One region of the Cyanobium sp. Lug-B genome, then DNA from elsewhere that is predicted to be linked to it. Evidence: predicted binding sites of a transcription regulator. Region 1 holds the regulator's gene; the other holds the start of a gene.
What was found. Region 1 encodes HrcA, which represses chaperone genes, less so after heat shock. Its sites were predicted from a motif close to TTAGCACTCNNNNNNNNNGAGTGCTAA; they were not measured.
Positions count from the first base shown of each region.

Region 2: the regulator HrcA is predicted to act here: its motif matches at 5,518-5,544, upstream of groES (co-chaperone GroES).

Region 1 is NZ_JAGQBM010000092.1:733-8,312, reverse strand. Features, by position in the region: partial or broken gene KBY81_RS15635 (DUF3352 domain-containing protein) at 1-626, opposite strand, end outside; gene KBY81_RS15630 (rhodanese-like domain-containing protein) at 681-1,043, shown strand; gene KBY81_RS15625 (heat-inducible transcriptional repressor HrcA) at 1,125-2,135, shown strand; gene KBY81_RS15620 (proteasome-type protease) at 2,135-2,920, shown strand; gene trpB (tryptophan synthase subunit beta) at 2,937-4,196, opposite strand; gene KBY81_RS15610 (phytanoyl-CoA dioxygenase family protein) at 4,333-5,343, shown strand; gene KBY81_RS15605 (translation initiation factor) at 5,336-5,659, shown strand; gene cysC (adenylyl-sulfate kinase) at 5,704-6,330, shown strand; gene KBY81_RS15595 (AI-2E family transporter) at 6,305-7,390, opposite strand; gene purE (5-(carboxyamino)imidazole ribonucleotide mutase) at 7,485-7,580, opposite strand, start outside.
Region 2 is NZ_JAGQBM010000043.1:736-10,468, forward strand. Features, by position in the region: gene KBY81_RS11050 (transglycosylase domain-containing protein) at 1-2,332, shown strand, start outside; gene KBY81_RS11055 (rhomboid family intramembrane serine protease) at 2,351-3,454, opposite strand; gene atpC (ATP synthase F1 subunit epsilon) at 3,486-3,893, opposite strand; gene atpD (F0F1 ATP synthase subunit beta) at 3,907-5,373, opposite strand; gene groES (co-chaperone GroES) at 5,622-5,933, shown strand; gene groL (chaperonin GroEL) at 5,987-7,624, shown strand; gene KBY81_RS11080 (B12-binding domain-containing radical SAM protein) at 7,953-9,572, shown strand; gene msrB (peptide-methionine (R)-S-oxide reductase MsrB) at 9,527-9,733, opposite strand, start outside.

The DNA.
Region 1 (7,580 bases):
AGCACCCCCCGTCCCGAGGCGATCAGGACGAGGTCGTCATCCACCAGGGCCGTGGCCAGGGGCATCGGCGTCCGGCCCAGCAGGGCCCCCCGGCCGCTGATCAGCCCCAGGCCCCGGTAGGTGCTGATCTGGAGATCCGTGCCCGCCAGGCTGCGGGTCTGCCAGAAACGCTGCAGAAAGCGGCGGGCGCCGCCGTCGTCCCGGCTACCCAGCACCAGCAGCCAGCCCCCCCGGCGGGTCGACCCCGCCGCGCCGCCGGCATCCGCCTCGAACAGGGCCAGACCCACCGGTGCCGCCAGCCAGGAGCTCAGCTCCGTCCCGTAGTCGAGACCGGCCGCGGCGAAGGCCCCGTCGCGCAGCCGGCCGACCGCCTCCGCCGCCTGGCGTCGCTGGCGGGGCGGGGCGACGGCCCGGGCGTAGTCGAGGGGCTGCTCGCCGTCGGTGAACAGGTGGAGGCTGAAGGGGGCGTCCCGGGGCACGAACTGGGCCGCCCGCGGCACCTCCAGCGGCAGCCGCTGGAGACGCAGGGCACTGCGCTGCCACACCAGCCACCAGCCACCGAGCCCCAGACCGAACACCACCAGCACCAGGGCCAGCAGCACCGCCAGGAATGGGCGGGCCTTCATGCGTTCTCAGCAGGATGGGACCATCCTGACGCCACCCCCCCTCCGACGCCCGCCATGGACGAGCCGACCCCTCCGGCCCCCCCCCGCAGCCTCTCCGCCATGGAGCTGCAGCGGCGCCTGGCGGAGGGGGAACCGCTCCGGATCGTGGACGTGCGGGAGGACCGGGAGCTCGAGGAGGCACGCCTGCCCCACCCGGTGGTGCATCTGCCCCTGAGCCGCTCCGGCGAATGGATCCCGGAGCTGGAGACCCTGCTCGACCGGCAACAGCCGGTGGTGGTGCTGTGCCATGCCGGCATCCGCAGCTGGCACTTCGCCTGCTGGCTGATGCAGGAGCAGGGCTACGGCGAGGTCTGGAACCTGCAGGGGGGTATCGACGCCTGGAGCCGGGAGGTGGATCCCCGGGTTCCCCGTTACTGAACCCCCTTCCACGGCGGAGGGCGGGTCCGTCGCACCTAGGATGAAGGTTCTGTTTAGCTTTTCAACTTTTCCCCCCATTCCTTGGACACGCTGCCGCGCCGACAACAGGAGGTCCTCCAGGCCACGGTGCGGCACTACGTGGACACCGTCGAACCCGTGGGCAGCCACACGCTGGTCCGGCGTTTCGGGCTGCCGGCCAGCCCCGCCACGGTGCGGACGGCCATGGGGGCCCTGGAGCAGCGCGGCCTGCTGACCCAGCCCCACACGTCCGCCGGCCGGATCCCCAGCCAGCGCGGCTACCGCCTTTACGTCGATCAGCTGCTGCCGGCCCCGGGGGCCGCCGCCCTGCAGCTGGAGCGCGAGCTGGCCGGCATCAGCCTGCAGTGGGCCGCCCTCGATGATCTGCTGCTGCACCTGGCCCGCCGCCTGGCCGATCTCACCGGCCTGCTCAGCCTGATCACCCGCCCCCAGCGGCCCAGCCCCCTGCTGCAGGCGGTGCGGCTCGTGCCCAGCGGCGACCGGCTGCTGGTGTTCCTCGTCCAGGGGCCCGATTTCAGCACCAGCCTCAACCTGCGCCTGGGCGCCGGGCTGGAGGAGGAGCTGCCGATCCTGGAGCGCTGGAGCAACCAGCAGCTCAGGGCCGGCGGCGACGGCCGCATCCCCTGGGAACGGCTGCCGGCGGAGCTGCGCCGCAGCGGCGGACTGCTGCGCCAGGCCCTCGACAGCCACGGCCGCATCCGCAGCGAGGAGCTCGATGCTGTGGTGGCCGCCGGCCTGGGCGGGCTGCTGGCCCAGCCCGAATTCCGCCACAGTTCCAGCCTGCTGCCCGTGGTGCAGCTGGTGGAGCATGGCCCCCGTGCCCTGCTGGGTATCACCGGCCCCCAGGCCCCGGTCGCGACCGAAGCGATCTGGATCGGCACCGAGCATCCCCACGCGGCCCTCGGCCAGTGCTCGGTGGTGCAGGCCACCTACCGCACGGGACACGGCGGCCGCGGCCAGGTGGGCCTGGTGGGTCCGATGCGGATGGCCTACGCCACCGCCCGCGCCGCGGTTCAGTCGGTGGCCTCGATCCTGGAGAGGCTGCTCAGCTGATGACCTATTGCCTCGGCTTCCTGCTCCACAGCGGCCTCGTGTTCGCCTCCGACTCCCGCACCAACGCGGGGGTGGACTACATCTCGAGTTACAGCAAGATGCACGTGCTGGCGCCGGCCCCTGACCGGCTGTTCGTGCTCATGGCGGCCGGCAACCTGGGCACCACCCAGGCGGTGCTCAACCGGATCCGCCGTGACATCGAGAACCATGGCGCCGGCCCCAGCCCCCAGTGGACCCGCCAGGACGACCCCCCCGCCGGGCCGAGCATGCTCACCGCCCGCTACCTGTTCGAGGTGGCCGACTACATCGGGCGGCTCAACGTGATGGTGCAGAAGGAGTTCAATCCCAACCTGCGCCAGGCGGGTGCCAGCGGCGAGGCCAGCTTCATCCTCGGCGGCCAGATCGCGGGCCAGCCCCACGGGCTCTACATGATCTATCCCCAGGGGAACGCGATCATGGCCACCGATGACACGCCCTTCCTGCAGATCGGCGAAACCAAGTACGGCAAGCCTCCCCTCGATTACATCGGCCGCCCCGACCTCTCCCTGGAGGATGCGGCGCGGCTCTGCCTGGTGTCGGAGATCGTCACAAGGCGCTCCAATCTCACCGTGGGGCCGCCCTTCGAGATCGCCCTGTTGCCCCGCGATGCCTTCAAGGTGACCCGGCACCTGAAGCTGGAGAAGGACGCTCCCGAGATCCAGCACACCATGGACGTCTGGGCCCGCCACATGCAGGAGGGGCTCAACAAGCTGCCGCGTTTCCCCTGGGAGCACGACCCCCTCTGAGGGCCCCAGGGAGGACCTACCCCGCCAGCCCGTCGCCCAGCTTTTCCGCCACCGTGTTGACGTCCTTGTCGCCGCGGCCGGAGAGATTGAGCACCACTTCGGTGCCGGGGGCCAGGGTGGGGCAGAGGGACTCCAGCCAGGCGAAGGCGTGGGCCGTCTCCAGCGCCGGGATGATGCCCTCCAGTTCGCTCACCCGCTGCAGGGCCTCCAGGGCCTGGGCATCGGTGACGGCGGCGTACTCGGCCCGGCCGATCTGGCGCAGGTAGCTGTGCTCCGGACCGACGCCTGGGTAGTCGAGGCCGGCGCTGATCGAGTGGGCCTCCTGCACCTGGCCCTCGTCGTCCTGCAGCAGCAGGCTCATGGCACCGTGCAGCACCCCCACCCGGCCCTCGGTGATGGTGGCGGCGTGGCGGCCGGTGGCGACACCCTCGCCGGCCGCCTCGACCCCGATCAGGCGCACGGAGGCGTCCTCGACGAAGGGATGGAAGAGCCCCATGGCGTTGGAGCCGCCGCCCACGCAGGCGATCAGCACATCCGGCAGCCGGCCGAAGGCCTCCAGGCACTGGCTCCGGGCCTCCTGGCCGATCACGGCGTGGAAATCCCGCACCAGCATCGGGTAGGGGTGCGGGCCGGCCACCGAGCCGAGGATGTAGTGGGTGCTCTCCACGTTGGTGACCCAGTCGCGGATGGCTTCGCTGGTGGCGTCCTTGAGGGTGGCGGTGCCGGCGGTGACGGGCTGGACTGTGGCCCCCAGCAGCCGCATCCGGAACACGTTCAGGGCCTGGCGGCGCATGTCCTCGGCGCCCATGTAGATGACGCACTCCAGGCCGAAACGGGCACAGACCGTGGCCGTGGCGACACCATGCTGGCCGGCGCCGGTTTCGGCGATGATCCGCTTCTTGCCCATCCGCAGCGCCAGCAGGGCCTGGCCCAGGGCGTTGTTGATCTTGTGGGCGCCGGTGTGGTTGAGGTCCTCCCGCTTCAGCCACAGGCGCGGACCACCCTCAGGCCGCTGGTAGTGGGCCGTGAGCCGTTCGGCCTCATACAGGGGGGTGGGCCGGCCCACGTAGGTGCGCAGCAGGTGATCCAGCCGGGCGGTGAAAGCGGGATCGGCCCAGGCCTCGGCCGCGGCCGCCTCCAGTTCCGCCAGGGCGGGCATCAGCGTTTCCGGGACGTACTGCCCGCCGAAGGGGCCGAAACGGCCCAGGCCATCCGGGCGGACCGACGGCTGCAGCTCGGCAGGATCGGCGCTGCGGGTTGGGGCGGTGCTGGTCACCGGCGCTGCGCAAGGGGAGATAATTCACCTTAGGGAGCCGCCACCCGGGGCGGCAGCGGCGGAGGGGCCATCCGGACGCCACCGGAGAACCCCGCACCGGAACGGCTGCCGACCGAGTCGCCCACGAACGCCACAGATGCTTCCCGCCGACTATCTGACCTCCCTGCCTCTGGCGGAACGCCTGTATCGACAGCAGCCGGAACTGGCCGGCCGGATCTACTCGGGCCCCGTGCTCGAGTTCCTGCGGGATGGGGTGGTGATCTTTCCGCAGGTGCTGGACCCGGAGCTCCTCGACCGGATGGACCGCGACCTCGAGGCCCTGCCGGCTCTGGCCCGCACCTCGCTGCTGCACGGGATGATCGGCATCGACGGCAAGGCGGAGCACTACGAGGCCCGGGTCCTGCGCAATCTGTCGCTGCTCGGCATCACCGATCTCCGCGATGCCGGCCCGGGGCTGAAGCTCAACGACCTGCACCGTTACTTCGAGGCGGCCCGCTCGCTGGCCTTCGCCGATCCCATCATCCATTTCCTCGATGAACTCTTCGGTTCGGCGCCGGGGCTGATCCAGACGCTCACCTTCTGGAAGAGCAGCGAGCAGTCCCTCCACCAGGACTTCTCCTACGTGCACCACCACAACCGCCTGGGCCACCTGGCCGCCGCCTGGATCCCCCTGGAGGACATCAGCGATCGGGCCGGACCGCTCGTCTACTACAAGGGCTCCCATCGGCTGGAGGCCGATCAGTTCTACGACTGGAACGGGGGCGGCATCCTCGCCAGCCGCGACGGCGATCCCCGCAGGGCGGCGGGTTACGGGCCGTACCTGCAGGCCCTGATCGACGCCCAGGGCTGGACCCCGAGCATCTACCTGCCCCGCCGGGGCGATGTGCTGATCTGGCACGGGGCCCTGATCCACGGCGGCACCCCGATGCGCGATCCCAGCCTCACCCGCCGGTCCTACGTCTGCCACTACACGGCCGCCGCCGGCCACAAGGCCCTGGCCCGGCACCGCGTCGGGGATGGCTACGACTTCTCCGACCCCCCCACCCTGCCCGAGACGATGCGCCCCAGGTCGCTGCCCTCCCGGCTGGTGGCCGCCACCGGCCGCCGCTTCAGGCGGCTGATCGCGGGAGGGCCCACCGATGCCTAAGGGGGGCTGGCGGGAGTTCAGCGGGCCGGACAGCCTGCAGCGGCCGGAGGCCGCCCCGGCCACGACGCCCCGGGCACTGCAGAAGGTGAGGGTGCAGCGCACCAAGGCGGGCAAGGGGGGAAAGCTGGTCACCGCCATCACCGGGCTGGAGGCGTCCGAGGCCGAGCTGCGCCTGCTGCTCAAGCGGCTGAAGGCCAGCGCCGGCACCGGTGGCACCCTCAAGGACGGGGTGATCGAACTGCAGGGGGACCACGTGGCGGCGGCTCTGGCCGCCCTGGAGAAGGACGGCTACCGACCGAAGCAGGCGGGGGGGTAGGGGAGAATGCGCCCCGAAGCCACCGCCCCGTTTCCGTGTCCGAGATGACCTCGCCGGCCAAGGCCACCAACATCGTCTGGCACCACTCCACCGTGACCCGGGCCGCCCGGGCCCACCAGCGGGGCCACCGCAGCGCCATCCTCTGGTTCACGGGCCTGTCGGGGGCAGGCAAGAGCACCCTGGCCAATGCGGTGAATTCGGCCCTGTTCGAGCAGGGGCTGGCCTGCTACGTGCTCGATGGCGACAACGTCCGCCACGGGCTGTGCAGCGATCTGGGCTTCTCGGACGCCGACCGGGAGGAGAACATCCGCCGCATCGGTGAGGTGGCCAAGCTGTTCCTGGATGCCGGCGTGGTGGTGCTCACCGCCTTCGTCTCCCCCTTCCGCGCCGACCGTCAGCGGGCCCGGGAGCTGGTGGAGGCGGGTGATTTCCTCGAGATCCACTGCGCCGCCGACCTGGCGGTCTGCGAACAGCGGGACACCAAGGGGCTCTACGCCAAGGCCAGGGCCGGCGAGATCAAGGAGTTCACCGGCATCTCCAGCCCCTATGAGGCCCCGGAGGCCCCCGAGCTGCGGGTGGCCACCGGCGAGCAGGGCCTCGAGGATTCGGTGGCCCAGGTGATGGCGGAACTGGAGCGCCGCGGCATCATTCCGGCTCCGGCGGAGGCCTGAGGGGTTCGGCGCGCAGGCGCAGCGCCCAGGCATCGAGGAAGGTCTTGGCGCAGCTGGCCACCGGCACCGCCAGCAGCAGGCCCAGTAGTTCCCCCAGCCCCATCAGCGCCCCCAGCCGGGCGCCGATCGGCAGGCTGATCAGCAGCCAGGCCGGCTGCAGCCCCACGATCGACCCCATCAGCCGCGGCTGGATCACCTGGTCGACCACCTGGCCGACGCTGATCGCCACCGCCAGCACCTCCAGGCCGGTGCGCGGATCCTCGAGGGCCAGCAGCACGCTCACCCCCACGATGGTGAGGGCACTGGCGTAGGGGATCAAGGTGGTGAAGCCGATCGCCACCGCGAACAGCACGCCGTAGGGAATCCCCAGCAGGGTGAACACCAGGCACTGGGCGCCGCTGAGGATCAGGGCCAGCACCACCTGGCCGGCGAAGTAGCCCCGGAAGGTGCGATCCAGGGTGCTGAGCACCAGGGCGCGGGTGCCGGAGGGAAGCCATTCCGCCAAGCCCCTGGCGATGCCTTCGCCCCCCAGCAGCAGGAACACCGCCAGCACCAGCACGATCACCGTGTTGACGGTGATGCTCACGGTGGCCCCCAGGATCCCCAGCACCTGCTGGCTCAGCTGGGAGGCGATCTTGCTGGTGCGGGTGATCAGATCGCTGCTCAGGCCGCCGAAATCGGTGGGCAGCCCCCGCTCGGTGGCCCAGCTCTGCAGCTGCCCCAGCAGGGTTTCCCCCTCCGCCAGCCAGCCCGGGAGGGCGAGCACCAGGTCGCCGAGCTGCTCCACCAGGCGCGGCACCAGCACCAGGGCCGCCAGCACCACCGCCGAGAGGCTCAGGCCCAGCACCAGCAGCAGGGCCAGGGCCCGCGGCAGCCCCCGCTGGATCAGCCAGCGGCTGGGGATGTCGAGCAGGAAGGCCAGCAGGGCCGCCGTCAGGAACAGGGCCGGGAACGGCGCCAGGGGCACCAGCAGCTGGCGCAGCACCCAGAGGTTGAGCACCAGCAGGGGCAGGGCCAGGGAGAACCGCAGCCAGGGGGGCAGGACCAGCCGCTCGAGCATCAGCGGGAGCGGGGCCTGGCCCCGGAGGATCGACGATCGCCGACCAGCTTGGCCTGCCGGACCGGCACCAGCCAGGGAAGAGGGGCCCGGGTCCTCATCCCCGGTCCATCTGCTCCAGGTAGGCGGCGCTGCCCAGGGCCTGGAGGCGCGCATCCTTGGCCACCACCTGGTCGTGCAGGCCCCGGCGGTA
Region 2 (9,733 bases), on a different contig from region 1:
GACGGAGCAGGCGTCGGCTGGCGCCAGTACCCCAGCCAGCACCGCATCCAGCACCGCAGCCAGCACCGCCCCTGCCACCTCTGCTGAGGCCTCACCGGCCTCCCAATCCCCCGGCGCACCGGCCGGACCCGCCGGCTGGGCCGGCCTCTGGCGGGCCCTGAGAGCCCCCTCGGCGGGCGGCCGCCGCCGGGACCTGGCGGCAGCCCTGGGGGGGCTGAGGCACCACGACGCCTGGCTGGAACTCTGGATCGGCGGCCAGTGCCGCCAGCGGCTGGCGCTGGAGGGGGGCCGCTACCGCATCGGCCGGGATCCCCTCTGCGAGCTGCAGGCCGACGCCACGGGCGTCAGCCGGGTGCACGCCATCGTCGAGCAGGAGAGGCCCGGTGACCGGGACTATGTGGGCGAGGACTTCGGCTCCGCCAATGGCCTGTTCCACCGGGACCGCCGCATCCGCACCATCCGCCTGCGGGACGGGGACCGGCTCCAGCTCGGCTCGCCGCTCAAGGGCGAGGCGCCCACCCTGGTGTACCGCCATCCCCGCAGCCCCCTGGGGCAATGGGTGCACTGGGGTGCCATCGGCGCCCTGGTGGGCTCGGGCGTCGCCCTGGGGGGCCTGCTGCTGGCCACCACCGTCGCCGGCGGCTCCTCGATCCGCTCGGTGAGCGGACCGGTGAAGGTGTTCTCCACCGACGGCCGCCAGATCGATGCGGCCGAGGGCTCCTCGACGGCCCTGCCGACCCTGGCCGACTACCCCCTGCACCTGCGCCAGGCCCTGATCGCCTCGGAGGATTCGCGCTTCGGCTGGAACAGCGGCATCGACCTGTTCGGCACCCTGCGCTCCCTGGTGCAGGGCACCGGCGGCGGCAGCGGCCTCACCCAGCAGGTGGCCCGCATGGTCTACCCGGCGGTGGGCACCGACGTGTCGGTGGCCCGCAAGCTGCGGGAGCTGTGGGTGGCCTGGCAGCTGGAGGCGGGGTTCAGCAAGAACCGCATCCTCAAGATGTACCTCGACCGGGCCTACCTGGGGCTGGGGGCGGAGGGCTTCGAGCAGGCGGCCCAGCTGTATTTCCGCAAGTCGGCCAGCGCCCTCGACGTGGCGGAATCGGCCTTCCTGGTGGGCCTGCTGCCGAGCCCCAACAGCTACAGCCCCTGCAACCGGGAGAACCCCACCTGGGGCCGCGAACGCCGCGACCTGGTGCTCGGGCGGATGCACGCCGAGGGCTACCTCTCCGACCAGGCGTTGATCGACGCCCGCCGCCGGCCGCTCAACATCGACCCCTCCGCCTGCCGCGCATCCACCTATTCCAGCTACCCCTTCTTCAGCGACTACGTGATCGGCGAGCTGGAGGGTCGGCGCTTCGCCCTCGACCTCAGCAGTCCGGAGGCCCGGGGCAACTACGCGGTGATCAGCAGCATCGATCCGCGCCTGCAGGCCATCGCCCAGAAACAGCTGAAGGCGTTCCTCGAGGGGCCGGGGGCGAGGGCCGGGCTCACCCAGGGCGCCCTGATTTCGATCGACTACGCCACCGGCGCGATCCTGGCCTACGTCGGCGGCGGCGACTACAGCCGCTCAAGCTTCGATCGGGTGCAGGCCCTGCGTCAGCCCGGATCCACCTTCAAGCTGTTCGCCTTCCTCGCGGCCCTGGAGGCCGGGGCGAAGCCCGGCGATGCCGTCTCCTGCGCCCCCCTCTCCTACGTGGCCGGCTGCCGGAGCGGGGGTGGCAGCACCAGCGTGACGGCGGGCTTTGCCAGCTCCGAGAACGTGGTGGCCCTGCGGCTGGCCCAGCAGGCCGGCCTGAACAAGGTGGTGGCCAAGGCGCGCCAGCTCGGCATCAGCACGCCGATGGAGGAGAGCTTCTCGATGGTGCTGGGCGGCAAGGAGACCTTCCTCTACGAGCTGGCCCGGGCCTACGCCGTGGTGGCCAACGGCGGCCGCTCGGTGCCCCTGCACGGGGTGACGCGCATCTACGACCTGGGCATCTGCGGCTCGGTGCGCTCCCTGGCCAGCTGTCCGGCCGCCGGCGTCACCACGCCAATCGGCGAGAAGCCCCAGCAGCTGATCGACCCGGCGCTGGCCGCCGAGATGGATGCCCTGCTGCGGGGGGTGGTGAGCGGCGGCACCGGCCGCGCCGCCGGAGTGGTGGCCGATGCCCGCGGCAAGACCGGCACCACCGACAACGGCGTCGATGTGCTGTTCGTGGGCTACTCCCCCTCCAGCCGCATCCTCACCGGCATCTGGATGGGCAACGACGACAACCGCCCCGCCGAGGCCGCCTCCGGCGCCCTGGTGGCCGAGCTCTGGGGGCGGTACATGCGCGCCCTGGCGGGCTGAGGGAAGCCGAGCAGGCCCTCAGCCGAGCCAGCCCAGGCCCCGGCCCAGTTCCTGGGCACGGGTGACCAGCGCCCAGGCGATGCCGGCCAGGGTCCCCCAGCACCAGGGGCTGCTCAGGAGCCGGGCGAGGGGGGTGCTGGTGTCCTGGGGATCGCGGCGGGGCAGCTGCCAGCCCAGCTGCAGGGCCCCGTACACCACCAGCAGCACCCAGGCCGGAAAGTCGACCTCACCGACCGGGAAGGGATGCACCTTCCAGTGCAGCAGGCTGAGGCTGCAGGCCAGGGCGATGAGGGCGGCGATGGGCCCGGAGGCGCCGTCCCACTGCCGCAGCACCCGGGCCCGGCGGGCCACCAGCACCGCCGGCGCCGTGGTGGCCAGGGCGGTGAGCGCGAAGCGCAGCAGCAGGGAGGAGAGCGGCAGCGGCGTGCCGCCCAGCACGATCACCAGCATCCCCAGGTTGAGCAGGGCCTCGCCGTTGGCGGCGTGGATCCAGGGGGCCGTGATCCAGCACCAGGCGCGGTGGGGGTCCCCGGTGGCCTCGAGGGTCAGGGGCCAGCGGCGGCGCAGGCCCTTGAGGGGGCCCAGGGCCAGGGCCTGGATCAGGGCCAGGGCCACCACCAGCACCGGGCCGCTGCCCCAGCCCCAGGGATCGAAGAACCACGTCTCCAGCTCGCCGCCGGCCCAGAACAGCACCGGGGCCGAGGCGGCGGCCAGGGCCAGCCCCGGGCCGAGGGGGCGCAGGGCCTCCAGCCGGCCCAGGGGGAGGGGAATGGCGGCGGCCGGGGAACCGGTGCCAGCCGCAGCGGAGCCGGGCCTGGAGGGGGCCACGCCGGAGCAGGCTTCGAGCAGGTCGAGCAGTTCGGCCAGCACACCAGGCGCATAGATCCCGGCCAGATGGCTGCTGAGGGCGGCGACGGCGCTGCGCTGGGGTCCACCCTGGAGCTGCAGCACCCGCTGCAGCAGGGGCTGGGTGGCAAGGTCCCGCACGGGACCACGCAAGGCCTCCTCCGCCCCGAGGGCGTCGATCAGTCGGTTGGCCAGGGCCTGGGGGTTGTCCAGGCTGACGGAACCGGTGGCGATCCACTCCCGCAGCTGCAGACCCAGCTCCCGACCCTTGCCCATGGCCGCGGCGTCCCGGTCCGCAGGGGCGCGATCAGGCGCCCTTGCTGGCCTGGAGACGGGCGCGGGCGCGGGCCAGGGCCTGCTGGGCCTTCACCTTCTCGGGGCTGGGATCGGAGCCTTCCAGCGCCGCCGCGGCCTGCTGGGCCGCCTCGAAATCGGTCTGGGCGGCGGCGGCATTGATGCTGCTGCCCAGCTCGGCGCCGTTGACGAGCACGGTGACCTCATTGGCCACCACCTCGGCGAAGCCCCCCATCAGGGCGATCGACTGCCAGTTGGCACCCTCCCGCACCCGCAGCACGCCGCTGTCGAGGGCGGTGAGCATGGAGACGTGGCCGGTGAGGATGCCGAGCTGGCCGGTGGTGCCGGGGAGGATCACTTCGTCGGCGGTGCCGTCGAAGACGCTCTGATCGGGGGCGAGGACACGCAGGGTGAGGGTCATGGGGTTTCCCGGATCAGGACTTGGCGTCGGCGAGGATCTTGGCGGCCTTGGCCTTCACCTGATCGATGTTGCCCACCAGGTAGAAGGCGGCTTCCGGCAGGTCGTCGAGTTCACCGGCCAGGATCATGTTGAAGCCCTTGATGGTGTCTTCGAGCTTCACGTACTCACCGGACTGGCCGGTGAAGATCTCGGCCACGAAGAACGGCTGGGAGAGGAACTTCTCGATCTTGCGGGCCCGGTCCACCGTGCGGCGGTCGTCCTCGGAGAGTTCGTCCAGACCCAGGATCGCGATGATGTCCTGCAGCTCCTTGTAGCGCTGCAGGGTGGACTGCACAGCCCGGGCGGTGCGGTAGTGCTCGTCGCCCACGACGGCGGGCTGGAGCATGGTGCTGGTGGAATCGAGGGGATCGACCGCCGGGTAGATGCCCTTGGAGGCCAGGCCGCGGCTCAGCACGGTGGTGGCGTCGAGGTGGGCGAAGGTGGTGGCGGGCGCCGGGTCGGTGAGGTCGTCGGCGGGGACGTAGACGGCCTGGATCGAAGTGATCGAACCCTCCAGGGTGGAGGTGATGCGCTCCTGCAGCTCACCCACATCGGTGCCGAGGGTGGGCTGGTAGCCCACGGCCGACGGCATGCGGCCCAGCAGGGCGCTCACCTCGGAGCCGGCCTGGACGAAGCGGAAGATGTTGTCGATGAACAGCAGCACGTCCTGCTTGTTCACGTCGCGGAAGTGCTCGGCCATCGTGAGCGCTGACAGGCCCACCCGCATGCGGGCGCCGGGGGGCTCGTTCATCTGGCCGTAGCAGAGGGCCACCTTCGACTTGGAGAGGTCGTCGGCGTTGATCACGCCCGACTCCTTGAACTCCTCGTAGAGGTCGTTGCCCTCACGGGTGCGCTCACCCACGCCGCCGAACACGGAGACGCCGCCGTGCTCCTTGGCGATGTTGTTGATCAGCTCCTGGATCAGCACGGTCTTGCCGACGCCGGCGCCACCGAACAGGCCCACCTTGCCGCCCTGGCGGTAGGGGGCCAGCAGATCGATCACCTTGATGCCAGTCTCGAAGACCCGGGGCTTGGTCTCCAGCTCGGTGAGCTTGGGAGCCTGGCGGTGGATCGGGGCGGTCATGGTGCTGGTGACCGGACCCTGCTCGTCGACGGGCTCACCGAGGACGTTGAAGATGCGGCCCAGGGTGGCCTCACCCACGGGGACGGAGATGGGGGCGCCGGTGTCGAGGGCGCTCATGCCGCGCACCAGGCCGTCGGTGCTGCTCATGGCCACGGCGCGGACCCGGTGGTCGCCCAGCAGCTGCTGCACTTCGGCGGTGAGGGCCACCTGCTGGCCGGCGGAGTTGGTGCCCTCGATACGGAGGGCGTTGAAGATCTTGGGCAGCTTGCCCGCAGGAAATTCCACGTCGAGGACCGGGCCGATCACCTGGCGCACGGTGCCTTTGGTACCAGGGACGGCGGGAGCGGCAGCAGCCATAGGTAAGGAAGGAAGGAGGGGTGCCAGCGGGATCCTGCACCCGTCTGAAGCGGCGCAACCTTACCACCGCAGGGGGCCTGACGGTCTGCGGTTCGGTCACCCGCACAGCCCGGGGATGGCGTCAGAGCCGGGGCGCCACCTAGGTTGGCAGTCGAAGGGCGCGAGTGCTAACTCGCCCCACCCCAGCGACGCTCCGGCCCCGGCCGATCCCTCGTCGCTGTCTTCGCAACCATTCTTCGCGTCATTTCATGGCTGCCGTTTCCCTCAGCGTCTCCACGGTCAAACCCCTCGGAGATCGCGTTTTCATCAAGGTGTCCGAATCGGAGGAGAAAACCGCCGGTGGCATCCTTCTGCCCGACACCGCCAAGGAAAAGCCCCAGGTGGGTGAAGTGGTCCAGATCGGCCCCGGCAAGCGCAACGACGACGGCTCCCGTCAGGCTCCTGAAGTGGGCGTCGGCGACAAGGTGCTCTACAGCAAGTACGCCGGCACCGACATCAAGCTCGGCACCGACGAGTACGTGCTTCTGTCCGAGAAGGACATCCTGGCCGTCGTCAACTGATCTGACGGCGTTTCCGTCGGCATCACCTTCAACCAAGCAATCTTTTTTCTTCCATGGCCAAGCGCATCATCTATAACGAGCAAGCCCGCCGGGCGCTCGAACGCGGCATCGACATCCTTGCCGAAGCCGTCGCCGTCACCCTCGGCCCCAAGGGCCGCAACGTGGTGCTGGAGAAGAAATTCGGCGCTCCCCAGATCATCAACGACGGCGTCACGATCGCCAAGGAGATCGAACTGGAGGACCACATCGAGAACACCGGTGTGGCCCTGATCCGTCAGGCCGCCAGCAAAACCAACGACGCCGCCGGTGACGGCACCACCACCGCCACCGTCCTGGCCCACGCCATGGTCAAGGCGGGTCTGCGCAACGTGGCCGCCGGCGCCAACGCCATCACCCTCAAGAAGGGCATCGACAAGGCCACCGAGTTCCTCGTCGGCAAGATCGAGGAGCACGCCAAGCCGATCTCCGACTCCAACGCCATCGCCCAGGTGGGCACCATCTCCGCCGGCAACGACGAAGAGGTGGGCCGCATGATCGCGGACGCCATGGACAAGGTGGGCAAGGAGGGTGTGATCTCCCTCGAGGAAGGCAAGTCGATGACCACCGAACTGGAGGTCACCGAAGGCATGCGCTTCGACAAGGGCTACATCTCGCCCTACTTCGCCACCGACACCGAGCGGATGGAAGCGGTGCTCGACGAGCCCTACATCCTGCTGACCGACAAGAAGATCGGTCTCGTCCAGGACCTGGTGCCCGTGCTCGAGCAGATCGCCCGCACCGGCAAGCCCCTGCTGATCATCGCCGAGGACATCGAGAAGGAAGCCCTCGCCACCCTGGTGGTGAACCGTCTGCGTGGCGTCCTGAACGTCGCCGCCGTCAAGGCTCCCGGCTTCGGTGACCGCCGCAAGGCCATGCTCGAGGACATCGCCGTTCTCACCAACGGTCAGCTGATCACCGAGGACGCCGGCCTCAAGCTGGAGAACACCAAGCTGGAGATGCTGGGCACCGCCCGTCGCATCACCATCAACAAGGACACCACCACCATCGTCGCCGAAGGCAACGAGGCGGCGGTCAAGGCCCGCTGCGAGCAGATCCGCAAGCAGATGGACGAAACCGACTCCTCCTACGACAAGGAGAAGCTGCAGGAGCGTCTGGCCAAGCTGAGCGGCGGTGTGGCCGTGGTCAAGGTGGGCGCTGCCACCGAGACCGAGATGAAGGACAAGAAGCTGCGCCTGGAAGATGCCATCAACGCCACCAAGGCGGCCGTTGAGGAAGGCATCGTCCCCGGCGGTGGCACCACCCTGGCCCACCTGGCCCCGGCCCTCGAGGAGTGGGCGGCCGCCAACCTCTCCGGCGAGGAGCTGATCGGCGCCACCATCGTGGCCTCGTCCCTCACCGCCCCGCTCAAGCGGATCGCTGAGAACGCCGGTGTCAACGGCGCCGTCGTCGCCGAGCACGTGCGCAACAAGCCCTTCAACGAGGGCTACAACGCCGCCACCGGCGAGTACGTCGACATGCTGGCCGCCGGCATCGTCGATCCCGCCAAGGTGACCCGCTCCGGCCTGCAGAACGCCGCCTCGATCGCCGGCATGGTGCTCACCACCGAGTGCATCGTGGCCGACCTGCCCGAGAAGAAGGAAGCTGCTCCCGCCGGTGGCGGCGGCGGCATGGGCGGCGACTTCGACTACTGATCGCCCTGCGGTCAGCGTCGGATCTCCACTCCTTCGCTTTCAGTTCCAAGCGCCCCTGCGGGGGCGCTTTTTTGTGCCTTCGCGTCCATCGCAGAGCTGATCAAAGTCCCGAGGAGCCGAAAGATCGCCGTGAACTTGCAGCAATGACGGCGCAGATTCGCATCAGCCAAAGCCGCCAGTGAGGCCCGCTTCCACTCCAGCGACCGGCGGGTGAATGGAAGCAAGAAATGTGTGGCGGCAGCGTGATTCCTCTCCAGCTGCCTACGTTCGAAGGGAAGGACCAGACCGGCACCTGCGGCCGGGCCATCGCCATCCCGCCGCTGCTGTGATGAACGCCCTTCTCCTCTATCCCCACTTCCCGAAAACCTTCTGGTCGTTCGACCGGTTCCTGGAGATGGCCGGCGTGAAGGCCTTCATCCCGCCACTGGGGATCCTCACGGTGGCCTCCCTGCTGCCGCCGCACTGGCATCTGCGCTTCCACGACAGGAACGTGGCCGAGGAGACGGAGGACGACTGGCACTGGTGCGACCTCGTGATCGTCTCGGCGATGCTGGTGCAGCGCGAGGACTTTCACCATCTGATCCGCCTGGCGGTGGCGATGGGTAAAAAAGTGGCGGTCGGCGGCCCCTATCCCACCTCCCTGCCGGAGCATGCGCTGCAATCAGGAGCCCACTATCTGATCCTGGATGAGGGGGAGATCACCGTTCCCGCCTTCCTGGCGGCCCTCGAGCGAGGTGAACCCTGCGGGGTGTTCCGTGCCCTGGAGAAGCCGGATGTCAGCCTCAGCCCCAGGCCCCGCTACGACCTGCTGCAACGCGACGCCTATCTGATGATGGCGGTGCAGTTCTCCCGCGGCTGTCCGTTCAACTGCGAGTTCTGCGACATCATCAACCTCTACGGCCGCAAGCCGCGGACCAAGGAGAACCACCAGATCCTGGGGGAACTGAAAATCCTCTACGACCTGGGCTGGCGGGGATCCATCTTCATGGTGGATGACAACTTCATCGGCAATCAACACAACGTCAAGCGTCTGCTGAACGATCTGATTCCCTGGATGCGGGAGCATCGCTACCCCTTCAACTTCCTGACCGAAGCCTCGGTGAATCTGGCCGAGCAGCCCGAGCTGCTCGATCTGATGGCCCGGGCCGGCTTCTTCGGGGTCTTCCTGGGCATCGAGACCCCCGACCAGGACAGTCTGGAGCTCACCCGCAAGCGGCAGAACACCCGCCATCCCCTCGCCGAAGCCTGCCGGACGATCAGTGCGGCGGGACTGGTTATCTACGCCGGGTTCATCCTCGGCTTCGACGGGGAACGCTCTGGCGCGGGGCAGCGCATCGAGGCGTTCGTCGCCGAGACGGCCATTCCCCAGCCGATGCTGGGGATTCTCCAGGCCCTGCCGAACACGGCGCTCTGGACCCGGCTGGAGCAGGAGGGACGACTGCTGCCGGGTGCCGATGGCGGCTGCGGCGACCAGAACACCCTGATGAACTTCGTGCCCTCCCGCCCGGCCTGGGACATCGGCCACGAGTACGTGCGGGCCCTCTGGCGGATGTACGAGCCCGCCACCTATCTGGAGCGCTGCCTGCGCCACTGTCTCGCCATCACCCCCAATCCCCACTGCGCTCAGCAGATGCACGTGCCGCCGGCCCGGGCCGTCAGGCTTCTGGCCCTGCTGGTCTGGCACCAGGGCCTGCGCCGCCCGGAACTCCGGGGCCAGTTCTGGAGGCAGCTGGGGCAGATGGCGCAGCGGCAGCCCCGCCTGCTGGCCCTTTATCTGGGCCTCTGCGCGGCCGGCGAACACGTCTTCGAGTACCGCCAGCTGGCCCGGGAGCGCATCGGCGCCCAGCTGGGCCACGATCCACTCGCCATGCCGCCCACAACGCCCCCGCCGCCGCAGGCGGTTCAGCCGCCTGGCACAAAGGCCAGGGCCACGCCGTTGTTGCAGTAACGTTTGCCGGTGGGTTTGGGGCCGTCGTTGAACACGTGGCCTTGGTGGCCGCCACAGCGGCGGCAGTGGTATTCGGTACGCGGCAGGATCAGCTTGAAGTCGGTTTTCGTGGCCACCGCGTTGGGCAGGGGTTGCCAGAAGCTGGGCCAGCCGGTGCCGGA